2 regions of the Rossellomorea sp. DUT-2 genome follow, and region 1 is predicted to be linked to the other one. Evidence: riboswitches for the same ligand, from Rfam matches in the RefSeq annotation. Region 1 holds a riboswitch; the other holds the start of a gene.
What was found. Region 1 has a riboswitch for S-adenosylmethionine ahead of mmuP (S-methylmethionine permease). Riboswitches for the same ligand answer to the same signal wherever they lie in the genome.
Positions count from the first base shown of each region.

Region 1 (7,581 bases):
GAGATACCATGACAAAGGGAAACGAAACAGGATGGAATATAGAAAATAGTTATGCACGCCTGCCCGAAGCATTTTTCACAAAGCAGGAACCGAATCCAGTCAGTGATCCGACTCTGATCGTTCTAAATGAATCTGTCGCAGCAGCACTCGGACTCAGTGTCAAAGAATTGCAGGGAGAGAAAGGAGAAGCGTTGTTCTCCGGCAATGACATACCTGAGGGCGCTGAGCCGATTGCCCAAGCGTATGCCGGGCATCAGTTTGGCCATTTTAATATGCTGGGAGACGGTCGTGCTGTCCTGATCGGTGAACAGATCACCCCATCAGGTGAGCGTTTTGATATTCAGCTCAAAGGTGGAGGAAGAACCCCGTATTCCCGAGGAGGGGACGGTCGCGCGGGACTTGGACCGATGCTCAGGGAGCACATCATCAGTGAAGCCATGCACGGACTTGGGATTCCCACTACCCGAAGCTTGGCGGTGGTGACTACAGGTGAGCCGATTTACCGGGAAACGGAACAACAGGGAGCGATCCTGACCCGCGTAGCGGCTAGTCATCTTCGCGTCGGTACTTTTCAGTTTGCTTCTAAATTTGGAACGGTGGAAGATCTCCGCGCACTGGCTGATTATGCTGTGGAGCGTCACTACCGGGAAGGTTTGAATGCACCGAACCGTTATCTTTACCTGCTGGAAGAAGTCATCAAGCGCCAGGCTGCTCTCATTGCCAAGTGGCAAATGGTCGGGTTCATTCATGGCGTGATGAACACGGATAATATGACGATCAGTGGAGAAACCATTGATTATGGTCCATGTGCTTTTATGGATACATATGACCCGGCAACGGTATTCAGCTCCATTGATACCGGAGGACGTTATGCCTATGGAAATCAGCCTCAAATTGCCGGTTGGAACCTTGCCCGGTTTGCTGAAAGCCTGTTGCCGATTCTTCATGATGAACAGGAAGAGTCGTTGAAGCTTGCCCAGGATGCTGTGATGGAATTTCCTAAGCTGTATGAAGCTCACTGGCTCGACGGAATGAGAGGGAAACTCGGTATATTCAACGAAGAAGAAGGGGACGAAGCCCTTGCAAAAGATCTCTTAAGTTTAATGAAAGAGAATCGTGCCGACTATACCAATACATTCCGTGCATTAACAAATGAAGAACAAATCGATCTGTTTAATAACCCGGAATTTGTTCAATGGAAAGAACGCTGGGTAGAGAGACTTAACAGGCAGGAAGAGTCAAAAGAAGCAACTCATCAGTTAATGCGAAAAAGTAGTCCATCTGTGATTCCCCGGAATCACCGTGTGGAGGAAGCGTTGGAAGCTGCAGTGGAAAGTGGTGATTACAGCGTAATGGAGCGTTTGCTTAAGGTTCTTAAAAATCCTTATCAGTTATTGACAGAACAGTGCAAGTACGCGACACCACCTGATCCATCCAATCGCCCTTACCGAACGTATTGCGGTACATGAAGAATGAGCGCAAAGCAGGAAGCCAAAAGGTTTCCTGCTTTTTTGGAGTGTAAGAGGACTTTGTCAATGATAAGTCGAAACTATTCAAAGATAGGTGAGGAGAAAATGGAGATAAAGGAGTTTTTCTATTGAACCAAGCATTACTCGTGATTGATGCCCAGCAGGAATTAATCGAAGGAAATGAAGGGGAACAAGCGGTATTTCAAAAGGAGAGACTGATTGAAAACATCAATCGGGTCATCCAGAAGGCAGCCGAAACAGGTGCTCACATCGTGTTTATTCGAGATAAAGATGTAGGAGGCGGGGAAGGTGATGGATTCCAGGTTCACAAGGATATCCATGTTTCGGACGAGAGTGTGGTGTATGATAAATTAGCGACCAATTCGTTTTACGGTACGCCATTACTAAGCTATTTAAAAGATAAAAAGGTTGAACATGTTGTCATCATGGGATGCCAAACGGAATATTGTATCGACACCGCTGTTCGGTATGCAACCGTTAATGGATTGGACGTAACCCTGGTGGCAGATGGTCACTCGACGAAGGATTCATCTGTGTTAAAGGCTGAGCAAATTATCCAGCACCACAACAAGGCTTTGTATGGTCATTATAACGTGGATCATTTCTCCGACGTCAGACAATCGGATGAAGAGTTGTTTCAGCCCAAGCATGATTTTTATCGGGAGAAATACGGAATGTAGATCCGGAACAAGCCCCTTTTGTCTGGCAAAAAGCAGATGGAAGGGGCTTTATTTCATTATTTCTCTCATTTCGCTCACTAATTCCTCCACAGATTTATCCTCATTAATCAGCTGAAAGTCTGTCCTCATCCCTTTTTCCTTTACCTGTTTGTTGATCTCATTCACCTGTTCATCAGAAACATTTATATGGATGGATTGATCTCTTGACTTGACTCTATGCAGGCACCGTTCATGGTTTGCATGGACCCCAATCGTAACGACTGAAAAATCTCTATTGATACTTTCGAACATTTGGTCAAAGTAAGGCGTCAGTCCTGTGGATTCAAATACGATTTTGTCGTGCATGTCCAAGGCGTGTCGAATCCCTTTTTCGATGGCAGAAAAAACGTCAGATAGATAATCTTCATTGTCGATTTGTCTATCTTTCTTCACTTTCTTTGCCCAATCTTCCACCCTGATAAAGGGGATTCCAAACTTTTGGTCCATCAGGGTCCCGATGAACGATTTTCCGCTTCCTTTTGGTCCGATTAAAAGGTAGATAGTTTTATTGGTCATGGCATACCCCTCCTCCAATCCAATATGTGAATTGTTAGTTTCATTTTATCTTATCACCGGGTTCGCTTTCAATGATAGGGGCGGGGGGGGGGGGGACAGGTTCATTGTCCCTGGCAAACCGGACAAAAATACAACCGCCTCGAAGCAGCGACCGTCTTTTCAATTTCACTCCCACAAATAAAGCATGATGCCCCTTCTCGATTGAATACCCAATGACGATATTTCGAACGCTTCTCTCCTTTAGCTTTTAACTTCTCAACAAGCTCAAGATCGTTTGTAATCCCACCAGTCTTATAGGATTGCTTAATTAAATGAATGATCGCCTCTGATGCTTTCATCAATTGATCTTCCGTACAGTCAATCGGACGAAGAGAAGGGTGGATGTCTGCTGCAAACATGATCTCAGACCTCAAATAATTCCCGATCCCGGCTACAAACCCTTGATCTAATAAAAGTATCGACCACTTTCGTTTGTAGAATCGTTTTTCTTTCATTCTTTGAAGCAATTCATCCGCTGTTACTTCTTCACTCAAAATGTCGGGTCCCACTTTAGAAACGAAAGGATGCTCGGGCACCTCTTCGTCACGGAGGACATCAATATCGGATGCACTGTAAAGAAGTGCCGACTTTTTCTCATTATGTAGAGCAAGCCTTAGCTGTCGGTTGGTTTTCGGATAATTGTACAGGTTCCTGATATACCATTTTCCGTAAAGTTGGTTGTGAGAGTAAATGGTGTATCCGTTGTCAAAGCGGATGAGCATGGCTTTTCCTTTCGTGTCCACTCTCTTCACGATCGATCCTTTTAATAGGTCTTCGTAATCTTCCAAATGAGGGAAGGCAAAGTATACATCTTGTACGGTTTTATTCTTAAGAGCGCGCTCGACTCCATCAGCCGCTCTTCTGATTTCCGGACCTTCTGGCATGGCGGTTTCTCCTTTTTTAGTATAGTTATTCCCTTTTTAATCCTTAATGTAACATTGGGATAGGCTGGGGTACTAATCTATTTCATGGTCTTGACATTATTCCAATATATTGATAAAGTTTTAAAAAATCTAAATATTTTCTTATCCAGAGAGGTGGAGGGACTGGCCCTTTGAAGCCTCAGCAACAGGTCTGTGAAGATACTGTGCTAATTCCAGCGGGTGATTCAAACCCTGATAGATAGGAGCAATCTTTTATTTGTCGGTGACGCACTCGTTTAGGGTGCGTTTTTTGTTTGTTCACCCATTCCTCAATACATTTAGAAGGAAGGGTGTTTGTATGGAAAAGGCAGGACAGAGTTTTAAAAGGAAGATGAAGACGCGGCATTTGGTGATGCTGTCTCTTGGAGGGGTGATCGGAACCGGGCTTTTCTTGAGTTCGGGGTACACGATCCATCAGGCTGGACCGTTTGGGACGATCCTTGCTTATTTGATTGGGGCGCTGGTGGTGTATCTTGTGATGCTTTGTTTAGGCGAGCTTTCTGTCCATATGCCGGAGACGGGATCCTTTCATAGTTATGCTACAAAATTCATTGGTCCTGGAACCGGTTATACGGTGGGCTGGTTATATTGGCTGACATGGACAGTGGCATTGGGGTCGGAGTTTACGGCGGCTGGCTTGATGATGCAGCGCTGGTTTCCTTCGATTAGTGTATGGATTTGGAGCGCGATCTTTGCTGCGTTGATTTTTGTCCTTAATGCGTTGTCAGTGCGGTTTTTTGCTGAATCTGAATTTTGGTTTTCTTTAGTAAAAGTGATTGCGATTGTTGCGTTTATTGTGATTGGGACAGGGGCGATCGTCGGTTTCATCCCCCTCATTCATTCAGAGCCCGCTCCGCTTTTCTCGAATATCACAAGTTCTGGATTGTTTCCGAACGGGGCATTTGCCATCTTGATGACCATGCTTGCCGTGAATTTTGCCTTTTCAGGAACAGAATTGATCGGGGTTGCGGCGGGAGAAACAGAGAATCCATCAAAATCGATTCCTAGAGCCATCCGTACCACTCTTGTGAGATTGATCATCTTTTATGTAGGGACGATTGTAGTATTATCTGCTCTAATACCGAGCCAGTCAGCCGGTGTATTGGAAAGTCCTTTCGTAGCGGTACTTGGTCGGATTGGAATCCCGTATGCCGCCGATATCATGAATTTTGTGATCATAACGGCCATTTTATCAGCGGCAAACTCAGGTCTGTATGCTTCTTCCAGAATGCTATGGTCGCTTTCAGATAAGCAAACGATCTCACCGATTTTTGCCAAATTGACTGATAGGGGAGTCCCTCTCAATGCGATTGTATGCAGCATGCTTGGAGGGGGGCTGGCCTTGCTTTCAAGCATCATTGCACCGGGGACGGTCTACATCGTTTTGGTTTCGGTCTCAGGTCTTGCGGTGGTGATCGTGTGGATGAGCATTAGTGCTGCCCAATTTCTATTTCGAAGACAGTACATAAGGGAAGGAAACGATGTGAAAGACCTGGCTTATCGGACGCCGCTCTATCCACTCGTCCCCATTGCGGCATTTCTGCTTTGTCTCGCTTCCTGTATCGGCATTGCCTTTGATCCCACTCAGAGGATCGCCCTTTATTGCGGAATCCCGTTTATCGCCCTTTGCTATGGAAGCTATCATATAACACAATACGTAAAGAAAAGAGGAACAGGTTATGTCGAATCAACTGAAGCTGAATCCCATTGATGCTATTTTACAAAAACATTCCCCACTTATTTTAGATGGAGCGTTAGCCACAGAGCTGGAAACCCATGGCTGTGATTTAAACGACCCCCTTTGGTCTGCCCGTGTACTCCTTGAAAAACCGGAAGCGATTGAGAAAGTTCATGCTGATTATTTCCGTGCAGGAGCCGATTGTGCGATTACAGCCAGCTACCAGGCAACGGTGGATGGTTTTCGAAAGCGCGGAATAGAGAAACCGGAAGCGCTGGAATTAATCCGAAAAACGGTTACTCTTGCCAAACAGGCTCGGGATGGCTTTTGGAAGGAAGATAAGGGAAATTCGAATCGGCCGAAACCAATCGTTGCAGGTTCTGTAGGACCATACGGGGCATACCTTGCTGACGGCTCTGAATACGTTGGGAACTATGGAGTAAGCGATCAACATTTAGCAGGTTTCCATTTTCCCAGAATCCAGGCACTAGTGGAGGCGGGTGCTGATTTGTTGGCATTCGAAACCATCCCGTCCTTGCAGGAGGCAAAGGTACTCGCGTCACTTTTGAAAGAATTTCCGGATACCTGTGCCTGGCTGTCTTTTTCATTAAAGGATGGAAAGACGATAAGTGATGGAACGGGGATTGAAGAGTGCACGCGTGTGTTCAATGACGATGAACAAATCGCTGCGATTGGGGTGAATTGTGCACCGATTATTGCGGCCAAAGAGGCGATAAGCGTATTAAGCAGAAACACTGACAAACCAATCATCGTGTACCCGAACTCAGGTGAGACTTACAATGCTGAGACTAAAACGTGGCATGGGGAGGAAGCGTGTTCGGCGTTTGATGAGCAATCAGGAATTTGGTACGAGGCAGGTGCCCGTATCATTGGTGGTTGCTGCCGGACGGATCCTGGTCATATTGAAGCCTTGGCGAAGAGGTGGAGATAGACAATAACACTTAAATGCAAAAGCCCAAGTGGTTCAACCATTTGGGCTTTTGCATCATTATCGCTTCTATTATTTAATAGAAAACGTCTCTTTTATCAGTAGGTCCTCTGGAGATTTCCCGATTTGATCTTGATGGAAGTAATCTCTGATGACTCCATCTTTTAAATAGTTGACGATTGAGACCATTGTCATACCTTGATCTAAAGCGAGGTAGGCTTGAGTCACTTCTCCTGTCTCTACATTGACTGAATCAAGGAATCCGTATTTCCCGTACATATCGAAACGTTTCAACGCCTGGATGTTATTGAATGCTTCCATTGGTGCATATTCAAGTGCCAGGAAAGTGGCATGTGGAGTAACAGTACCATCAGACTTATAACCGTCCATACCTAATGGAGTAGCGGCAAATTCTGAATAATTATCTGGTGTGGCTGCTGGCGACATGCCCCAGGCTTCATATCCTTGCTCTTTAGCATATTGAATCTGGATGTCTACATGACGCTTATTGTTCAAGCCAAGTGCGTTCTTCCCAAGTTCTTTCTCCTTTAGTACAAGCTGTGGCATCAATGCTTCAAACATGCTTCCTCCCCAGCTTGGTACATATTTAGTGCCCTTGTAACTGTAATGTCCTTCAAAGACATCTACACCATCATAAGTTTCTGTATATCCTTCTGGAATTTGAGCCTGCCAATCCCAGCTTTCAGGCATGGTGCGGAACATTCTCCACCAATGTTCTTCCGGTACATCTTCTTTCCCGATTGCGATGTAGCTTGCTACGCGTGGTTCCGTATAAAAGGCACCGTAATGGTGAGAAGTATAGCTCTCGGTTGCTACATCATATCCGCCCCGCATTTGTCCTACTTCAGGTGTGTAAAGAGTGGAATAATCCATGTCCTCAACTAATGCGTGGGTCTCTTCATAGAGTTCCGGATACGCTTGTCCCACTACAACGAGTCCTGCAGACAGCCATCCATTATCTACAGTTGAGATGAATTGACCCCACTCCGTCATGAGTGTTGCATCTTCTGTATAGTACCAGTTGTAAAATAATCCGTTCCATTTTTCCATATCTTTTAATGAATTCAACGTCTTTTCGATGTTGGTCACGGCTTCTTCACGTGAAATCAGGCCGACTTCCTCAGCTGAAATCGTACTCATCATATACATGGCAATGTTCGTAGGAGAAGTGAATTTCTGAGCATTGATCTCCCCGGTATCCATTCGGACGGCATCATAAGTGAGTCCCGTTTTCTTATCTGTAAAA
Region 1 is NZ_JBQPEO010000003.1:684,268-691,848, forward strand. It holds gene ACOSV2_RS14405 (protein adenylyltransferase SelO) at 9-1,469, shown strand; gene ACOSV2_RS14410 (isochorismatase family protein) at 1,598-2,170, shown strand; gene ACOSV2_RS14415 (AAA family ATPase) at 2,219-2,725, opposite strand; gene nei (endonuclease VIII) at 2,827-3,648, opposite strand; SAM riboswitch class I at 3,787-3,893, shown strand; gene mmuP (S-methylmethionine permease) at 3,986-5,398, shown strand; gene mmuM (homocysteine S-methyltransferase) at 5,367-6,317, shown strand; gene ACOSV2_RS14435 (glucoamylase family protein) at 6,387-7,581, opposite strand, start outside.

Region 2 (7,581 bases), on a different contig from region 1:
GTTCGTGTATACGATACAAGCGGACCATATACAGATGAGCGTTACCAAGTCGATATTCATAAAGGGTTACCTCCCGTTCGCACAGAGTGGATTCAAGAACGTCAAGATGTCACGGCTTACCCGGGACGTGAAATCGAGCCGGAAGATAACGGCTATAAAGGAGACGATCCTCGTGCAAACGTAGAGTCGTTCCCTACTATCAAACGTACCCCAATGCGGGCAAAAATGGGGCGTAATGTGACTCAAATGCATTATGCGAAAAAAGGAATCATTACACCGGAAATGGAGTTCATCGCGATCAGGGAAAATGTTGATCCTTCATTTGTAAGAGAAGAAGTAGCAAATGGCAGGGCCATCATTCCTGCCAATATCAATCATCCTGAATGTGAACCGATGATCATCGGCCGTCACTTTCATGTGAAAATAAACGCGAATATCGGAAACTCTGCCGTATCATCTTCCGTTGAAGAAGAAGTGGAGAAAATGACGTGGGCAACTCGTTGGGGTGCCGATACCATAATGGACTTATCAACAGGGAAAAACATTCATACAACAAGGGAGTGGGTCATTCGAAACTCCCCTGTCCCTGTTGGTACGGTACCGATCTATCAAGCACTTGAAAAAGTAAACGGAATTGCAGAGAATCTTACATGGGATGTGTACCGGGATACATTAATCGAACAGGCGGAGCAGGGAGTTGACTATTTCACCATTCATGCAGGTGTATTATTGCGGTATATTCAGCTGACGGCTGAGCGTACAACAGGCATTGTTTCCCGTGGAGGTTCAATCATGGCACAATGGTGTCTTGCCCATCATAAAGAGAACTTTCTTTATTCACATTTTGAAGATATATGTAAGATTTTAAAAGCCTATGATATCTCCGTTTCCTTAGGAGATGGTTTAAGGCCCGGATCAATTGCTGATGCGAATGATGAAGCACAGTTTGCCGAGCTTGAAACATTGGGCGAGCTAACCAAAATTGCTTGGAAGCATGATGTACAGGTGATGATTGAAGGCCCTGGTCATGTACCGATGCATATGATTAAAGAGAATGTGGATAAGCAAATGGAAATCTGTCATGAAGCTCCTTTTTATACCTTGGGCCCATTAACGACAGATATTGCCCCGGGGTATGATCACATTACTTCCGCCATAGGGGCTGCCATGATCGGTTGGTTTGGAACAGCCATGTTGTGCTATGTAACACCGAAAGAGCATCTCGGATTACCGAATAAAGATGATGTGAGAGAGGGTGTCATTGCATATAAAATCGCTGCACACGCAGCGGATTTGGCGAAAGGGCATCCAGGGGCACAAGTAAGAGATAATGCCGTTTCTAAGGCTCGATTTGAATTTAGATGGAATGACCAATTTAATTTATCCGTGGACCCGGAACGTGCAAGGGAATATCATGACGAAACACTTCCTGCAGAAGGGGCAAAAACGGCCCATTTTTGTTCAATGTGTGGACCGAAATTTTGTTCAATGAGAATATCACATGATATAAGGGAAATGAAGGAAAATAGCATTGATGACGCTCATAAGGAAATAGAAAAAGGGCTGAAAGAAAAATCGAAGGAGTTTGTGGAAAATGGATCAAACATCTATCGATGAACCTCTTAGCCATGTACTCAAATTGAAGAATGAGATCGTAAAGCTCAATCAGAGAGTCATCCAACTCGAAAAAGAAGTGAAGAGCATTCAGGAAAACTGCAGGCATGTCTTCTATGAAACGCAAGTAACAAGATCTTGTATCAAATGTCATTATGTAGAAAGTACCTATTATTAGAAACGTGTAAGTTATAGATTAAATTTCTTTTGACAGCTTGTATGTACCGTGCTACGATTATTACAAATTTCGGAATAGTAAATGAATATATATGTGTGACTCTTATTAAGAGAGGTGGAGGGACTGGCCCTATGAAACCCGGCAACCATTCAACCGATGTGTTGAAAAGGTGCTAATTCCTGCAAAGCAATTGGCTTTGGAAAATAAGAGAGGATTCTAATAGACATGAAGCCCTCTCTATCGCAAGAGAGGGCTTTTCTTTTTTTGAAATAAAAATTTAATAGACAAATGCAATAGGTGCTGAGTCATGCTCAGCTAAAAGGGAAGACCGGTGAAAATCCGGCACGGTCCCGCCACTGTAATGGGGAGCGACTTATCATTCAACCACTATTTCTGTTGAAATGGGAAGGGATAAGAAGCTGTGAACCTAAGTCAGGAGACCTGCCTGTTGTATGCGCTTATGCTCTACGTGGATATAGAGAGGGGTGAGGAATACGTGTTGAGAATACAAGAATGTCTCAACTCTAGTTAGTGATACGTATGAATCTCTCTTTCATTTGAAAGGGAGATTTTTTTGTTGATGACAACCATATCAAGTATAAGGAGTGAGGATTGAATGAGTAATGTGATTAGTTCCAATGTAGGATATCCAAGGATCGGTGAAAAGCGTGAATGGAAAAAGACCCTGGAACAATTTTGGGCAGGGAAGATTGAAAAGGATTCCTTCTTAGAACAAATGAAGGAAATAAGAGTCAACCATTTGAAGAAGCAATTAGAACAGGGGATTGATTTAGTTCCGGTTGGAGATTTCAGCTTATATGATCATGTGCTCGATACAGCCGTTATGTTCGGCTTGGTTCCCGAGAGGTTTCATTATAGTGGGGGTAAGGTCTCTCTTGAAACGTATTTTGAAATGGCCAGAGGCGCGAAGGACGCGGTGGCATTAGAAATGACAAAATGGTTTAACACCAACTATCACTATCTCGTGCCTGAGCTTGATGGGATCATACCTCAGTTAGTGGAAAATCGTCCCCTGCATTTATTTAGAGAGGCAAAACAAAAGCTAGGTATAGAAGGGAAACCGGTTATCTTAGGTCCTTTCACTTTTGTGAAATTGTCTAAAGGGTATGAAACCGGTGATTATAAAACTCTTGTTGATCAATTTGTCCCTCTTTATGCTGAAGTACTGCGTGAATTACAGGAAGAGGGGGTAGAGTGGGTACAAATGGATGAACCGATCTTATGCACATCCATCGGGGATGAAGAGATGGGTCAATTCAAAGAAGTCTATCAAACGCTTAAAGAATCCTGCCCCGGGTTAAAAATCATCCTTCAAACCTATTATGATAGTTTGGAAAGGTACCAGCGGGTGTTAGCATTGCCGGTAGATGGCATAGGGATAGATTTTGTGCATGATCGTGGTGAGAATTTGGCCGCGCTGAAAAGATTTGGCTTTCCTAAGGATAAACTCCTGGCTGCCGGCATTCTTGATGGCAGGAATATTTGGAGAAGTAATCTTGCGGATACCCATTCGCTTCTATCGTTCATTGCAGGGTATGTTCCGAGTGATCGCTTGATCATACAACCATCATGCAGTTTACTACATGTACCAGTAACCTTGCAGAATGAAGAAACACTTGGTACACCCCTCATTGACGCTCTATCATTTGCTGATGAGAAATTACATGAAATCTCTATCTTAACAAAGGGGATTCGTGAGGGAGCCGGGACAATAAACGATGATATCGTTCAAAGTGAAACGGCGATTAAGAATTTAAACGAATCACCACTGCGTAATAAGATAGAGGTGCAGGAAGAGGTGAAAGATCCTAACAATGTCGGGAGAAAAGATCCTTTCCATATTCGTAAACAGGAACAGGCCAAGTACTTTTCATTACCTTTTCTACCTACCACTACAATCGGCAGTTTTCCTCAAACCCAGGAAGTGAGAAGGCAAAGGCTGAAATGGAGGAAGGGAGATCTTTCTGAAGGGGAGTATCAGCAATATATTCAGGCAGAAATCAAACGTTGGATTGAAATTCAGGAACAAATCGGCCTTGATGTGTTTGTACATGGTGAATTCGAGCGGACGGATATGGTTGAATTCTTTGGTGAAAAATTAGAAGGTTTTCAATTTACGAAGTATGGCTGGGTACAATCATACGGTTCCAGATGTGTGAAGCCACCACTCATATATGGTGATGTGAAATTTAAAGAACCCATGACCGTTAGAGAAACTGTATACGCTCAATCCTTAACGGATAAACCGGTTAAGGGGATGTTAACGGGCCCGATCACGATTCTAAACTGGTCATTTGTTCGGAATGATGTATCACGTTATGAAGTAGCTAATCAAATCGCGCTTTCTCTCCAAAAGGAGATAGAGGAATTAGAAGCCAATGGCATTCGTATGATACAAGTCGATGAACCGGCACTTAGAGAAGGACTCCCTTTAAAGAGTGAGAATTGGGAGGAATATCTAAAGGCTGCCGTTTATGCTTTCAGATTGGCCACTTCATCTTTACAGAACCAAACCCAGGTCCATACCCATATGTGTTATTCGGATTTTGAAGATATTATAGATGCCATCAGTGATTTGGATGCTGATGTCATCTCAATTGAAACATCAAGAAGTCATGGGGAATTGATCCATGTTTTTGAAGATCATACGTATGATAAAGGGATAGGTCTTGGGGTATATGACATTCACAGCCCCCGGGTGCCGAAGCATGAAGAATTAATCCGTAATATACATCGGGCTCTTGAAGTGCTGGATGCCGATTTATTCTGGGTCAACCCGGATTGTGGTTTGAAAACACGTGGAATCGATGAGACGGTATCAGCTCTTAAAACCATGGTGGAAGCGGCGGAACAAGTGCGTGCAGAGATGCTCATGAAAAAGGAAGGATAATTGTCAATATGATCGAGTGCCGATGATTACGTTCCTTTGATCCACCTTTTCAAAATGCAGGGCGCAATTGAAAAGAATTGCGTCCTGCTCATAAGGAGATAAAAAGAAAATGCCATACATAGCCATAGGAAGAATCATTCAAGTATTTAATGAACATCAGCCAAAGCGCACTATCCTGTATTTGGTGAGTGATAAGGGGGTTGATGAGTTCCTACAAGGGAGGATTTCATTAAAAACCGCTTTAGCATGGCAGGCGGAAGAAAAGATATGCAATGTCTATGCTCCCAGTTAAAATATAGAGGGAGAAAAAAATAAGCTTCCCAAAATCCTTTGAATTGTGTTAACTTAAAGTTATACATAGTTTACATACACAAGGGGGATTTGAAAGTGAACGGAGAAAAATTAAGGGTGATCATTCACTGTGCCATCTTTGCTGCGATTACGGGGATTTTCGCTCAAATCGAGATTCCACTTCCACTCGTTCCTATCAGTGGGCAAACATTAGCAGTAGGAATTACAGCGACGATTCTTGGAAGCCGATATGGTGCGTTTGCCATGGTATGCTATGCAGCCCTGGGAGCAGTCGGTGTTCCTGTATTTGCAGGATTCAGTGGAGGTGCACAGGTACTGGTTGGGCCTACAGGAGGCTATATTTTCGGCTTTATCGTAGCGGCTTTCTTTACTGGATTCATTCTTGAGAAAACCAAATTCACGATTCCGATGGCGATGATTGCCAATACGGTCGGAATGATCATTACGTTGGTCCTGGGTACCATTCAACTGAAATTTGTTGCCGATCTTAGCTGGAATCAGGCAATGGCAGCAGGCGTTTATCCATTTATCGTAGTTGGACTTATCAAAGCATTCCTTGCAAGCTGGATTGGGATCACGGTAAGACAGCGTCTGGTTCAAGCCAGGTTGATCGGGAATCGGAAAGTAGCAGCATAATGAAAAAAAGTTGACTCTTTGTTGGGAGTCAACTTTTTTATGATTAAAATTTATACATAGACCAATAGCCAATATCTTTGAATCCGATTCGTTTATAAATTTTCCCTGCTTCGGGATTATCATAGAATAGGCACAACTCTTTTCCTTCTTCTAATACGTCACGACAAAGCTTCGTCATGCACTCCGTCGCATAGCCTTTTTTCTTATACTCAGGATGTGTACATACAGCGACAATCATCGCAGACATACTGTTTTCCGCGGTTGTGGAAGAAGAAGAAACAAATTTTCCGTCTTCTTCTACGTAATAGCTTCTCGACACTCCTGCTTCCATGCTATGTTTTCTTTTTTCTACAGAAAAGTCGCCACCACTGAATTCAGGGATGCTGTTCAACAGGTCCACAAGTTTAGGTAAATCAGTGAGGGTAGCCTGTTTTACATGAGGCAGGTCTTGTCGATCCATTGCTTCCGTGTTGTCACATTTAGCATAGTACATATGTCTTTTGGAATTAATTTCTCTGGATAAAAAGGGTTCGACCTGCGTCACAATCCTTTTTAAACCGGAAACGATGCTGTAGTCTTCGGTTCCATTGATGATTCCGGCAAACCCTTCTGCATCAAATTCACCCATGGAAAAAGGGATGAAGTTTTCTCTGTACTTAAGGAGGATTCCCCTCAAATTCCCTTCCGCATCAAAGTCGCCCCAAATTTTCTGAAAATCCTGTTCATACCCAAAGGCTTCAATATCCCCGATAATAAACAAATTCTCAGCAGGCTGCTGATGAATGAGTTGCTGGCAAAGACCATGATCCTGTTCTGTAAGCTGTCTGATCATCAAGTTCCCCTCCTGTAAATAATCATTATCATACCAAAATTAGAAATATTTAGTAAAGTATTATTTTTAGGAGAATTTCAATAATAGCGGGTACAAGTGGTGTAGCTTGCATAATTTTTGTTGGACTAACAGAAATTATGAATAGCTACACTTTTTTATGAAATACCATGCGTGGTTTTAAATTCATTAAAATAGGGAATCTTAGCATCAAACACAGTTATTAGGAGGGAAACTTTATGCTTTGGACCATTATTGGAATTCTTTTAGTCCTTTGGTTACTTGGATTGATTTTTAAAATCGGAGGAGCCATCATCCATGTATTACTTGTTATTGCCATTGTTGTATTCTTATTTAACAGAATAACCGGGCGAAAGAAAGGGCTATAACCCCTTACAATATCAAAGGTCCGTCCCTCGAATTCGAGGGACGGACCTTTGATATATAGACTATTTAACGGCTGGGCCGCCTTTAAGTTCGATTTCAGATGGTACGTTTGAGAATTTCTTGAAGTTTTCGTTGAATTTGTGGGCAAGTTCTTTTGCCTTCACTTCATAGGCTGCTTCATTGGACCAGGTTCTCTTTGGTTGAAGGACTTCGTCAGGAACACCAGGAACGTGAACAGGGATGTTCAGACCAAAGATGTCGTCCGTTTCTGTTTCAACGTGAGTCAGTTCCCCTTCAAGAGCTGCTTGAATCATAGCACGAGTGTACGATAACTTCATGCGGTTTCCAACACCGTATTCTCCACCGGTCCAACCAGTGTTCACTAAGAATACTTGTGCATTGTGCTCATCGATTTTCTTCCCAAGCATTTCGGCATAACGAGTGGCAGGGAGCGGCAGGAATGGTGAGCCAAAGCACGTCGAGAATGTGGCCTGTGGTGAAGTGATTCCGCGCTCAGTACCTGCAAGCTTCGATGTATAACCGCTCAAGAAGTGGTACATTGCTTGTTCTTTCGTCAGTTTGCTGATTGGAGGCAATACCCCGAATGCATCTGCCGTTAAGAATACAATGGTATTCGGATGTCCTGCAACACTTGGTTCAACGATGTTTTCCATCGCTTGAAGAGGGTACGCAGCACGAGTGTTTTCTGTTAAT
Region 2 is NZ_JBQPEO010000006.1:38,147-45,727, forward strand. It holds gene thiC (phosphomethylpyrimidine synthase ThiC) at 1-1,617, shown strand, start outside; gene ACOSV2_RS19800 (hypothetical protein) at 1,595-1,792, shown strand; SAM riboswitch class I at 1,892-2,002, shown strand; cobalamin riboswitch at 2,071-2,255, shown strand; gene metE (5-methyltetrahydropteroyltriglutamate--homocysteine S-methyltransferase) at 2,409-4,703, shown strand; gene ACOSV2_RS19810 (biotin transporter BioY) at 5,085-5,651, shown strand; gene ACOSV2_RS19815 (GNAT family N-acetyltransferase) at 5,695-6,483, opposite strand; gene ACOSV2_RS19820 (lmo0937 family membrane protein) at 6,720-6,869, shown strand; gene pckA (phosphoenolpyruvate carboxykinase (ATP)) at 6,930-7,581, opposite strand, start outside.
Region 2: it holds a riboswitch for S-adenosylmethionine, as region 1 does, so the genes downstream of both, metE (5-methyltetrahydropteroyltriglutamate--homocysteine S-methyltransferase) here and mmuP (S-methylmethionine permease) in region 1, are expected to answer to the same signal.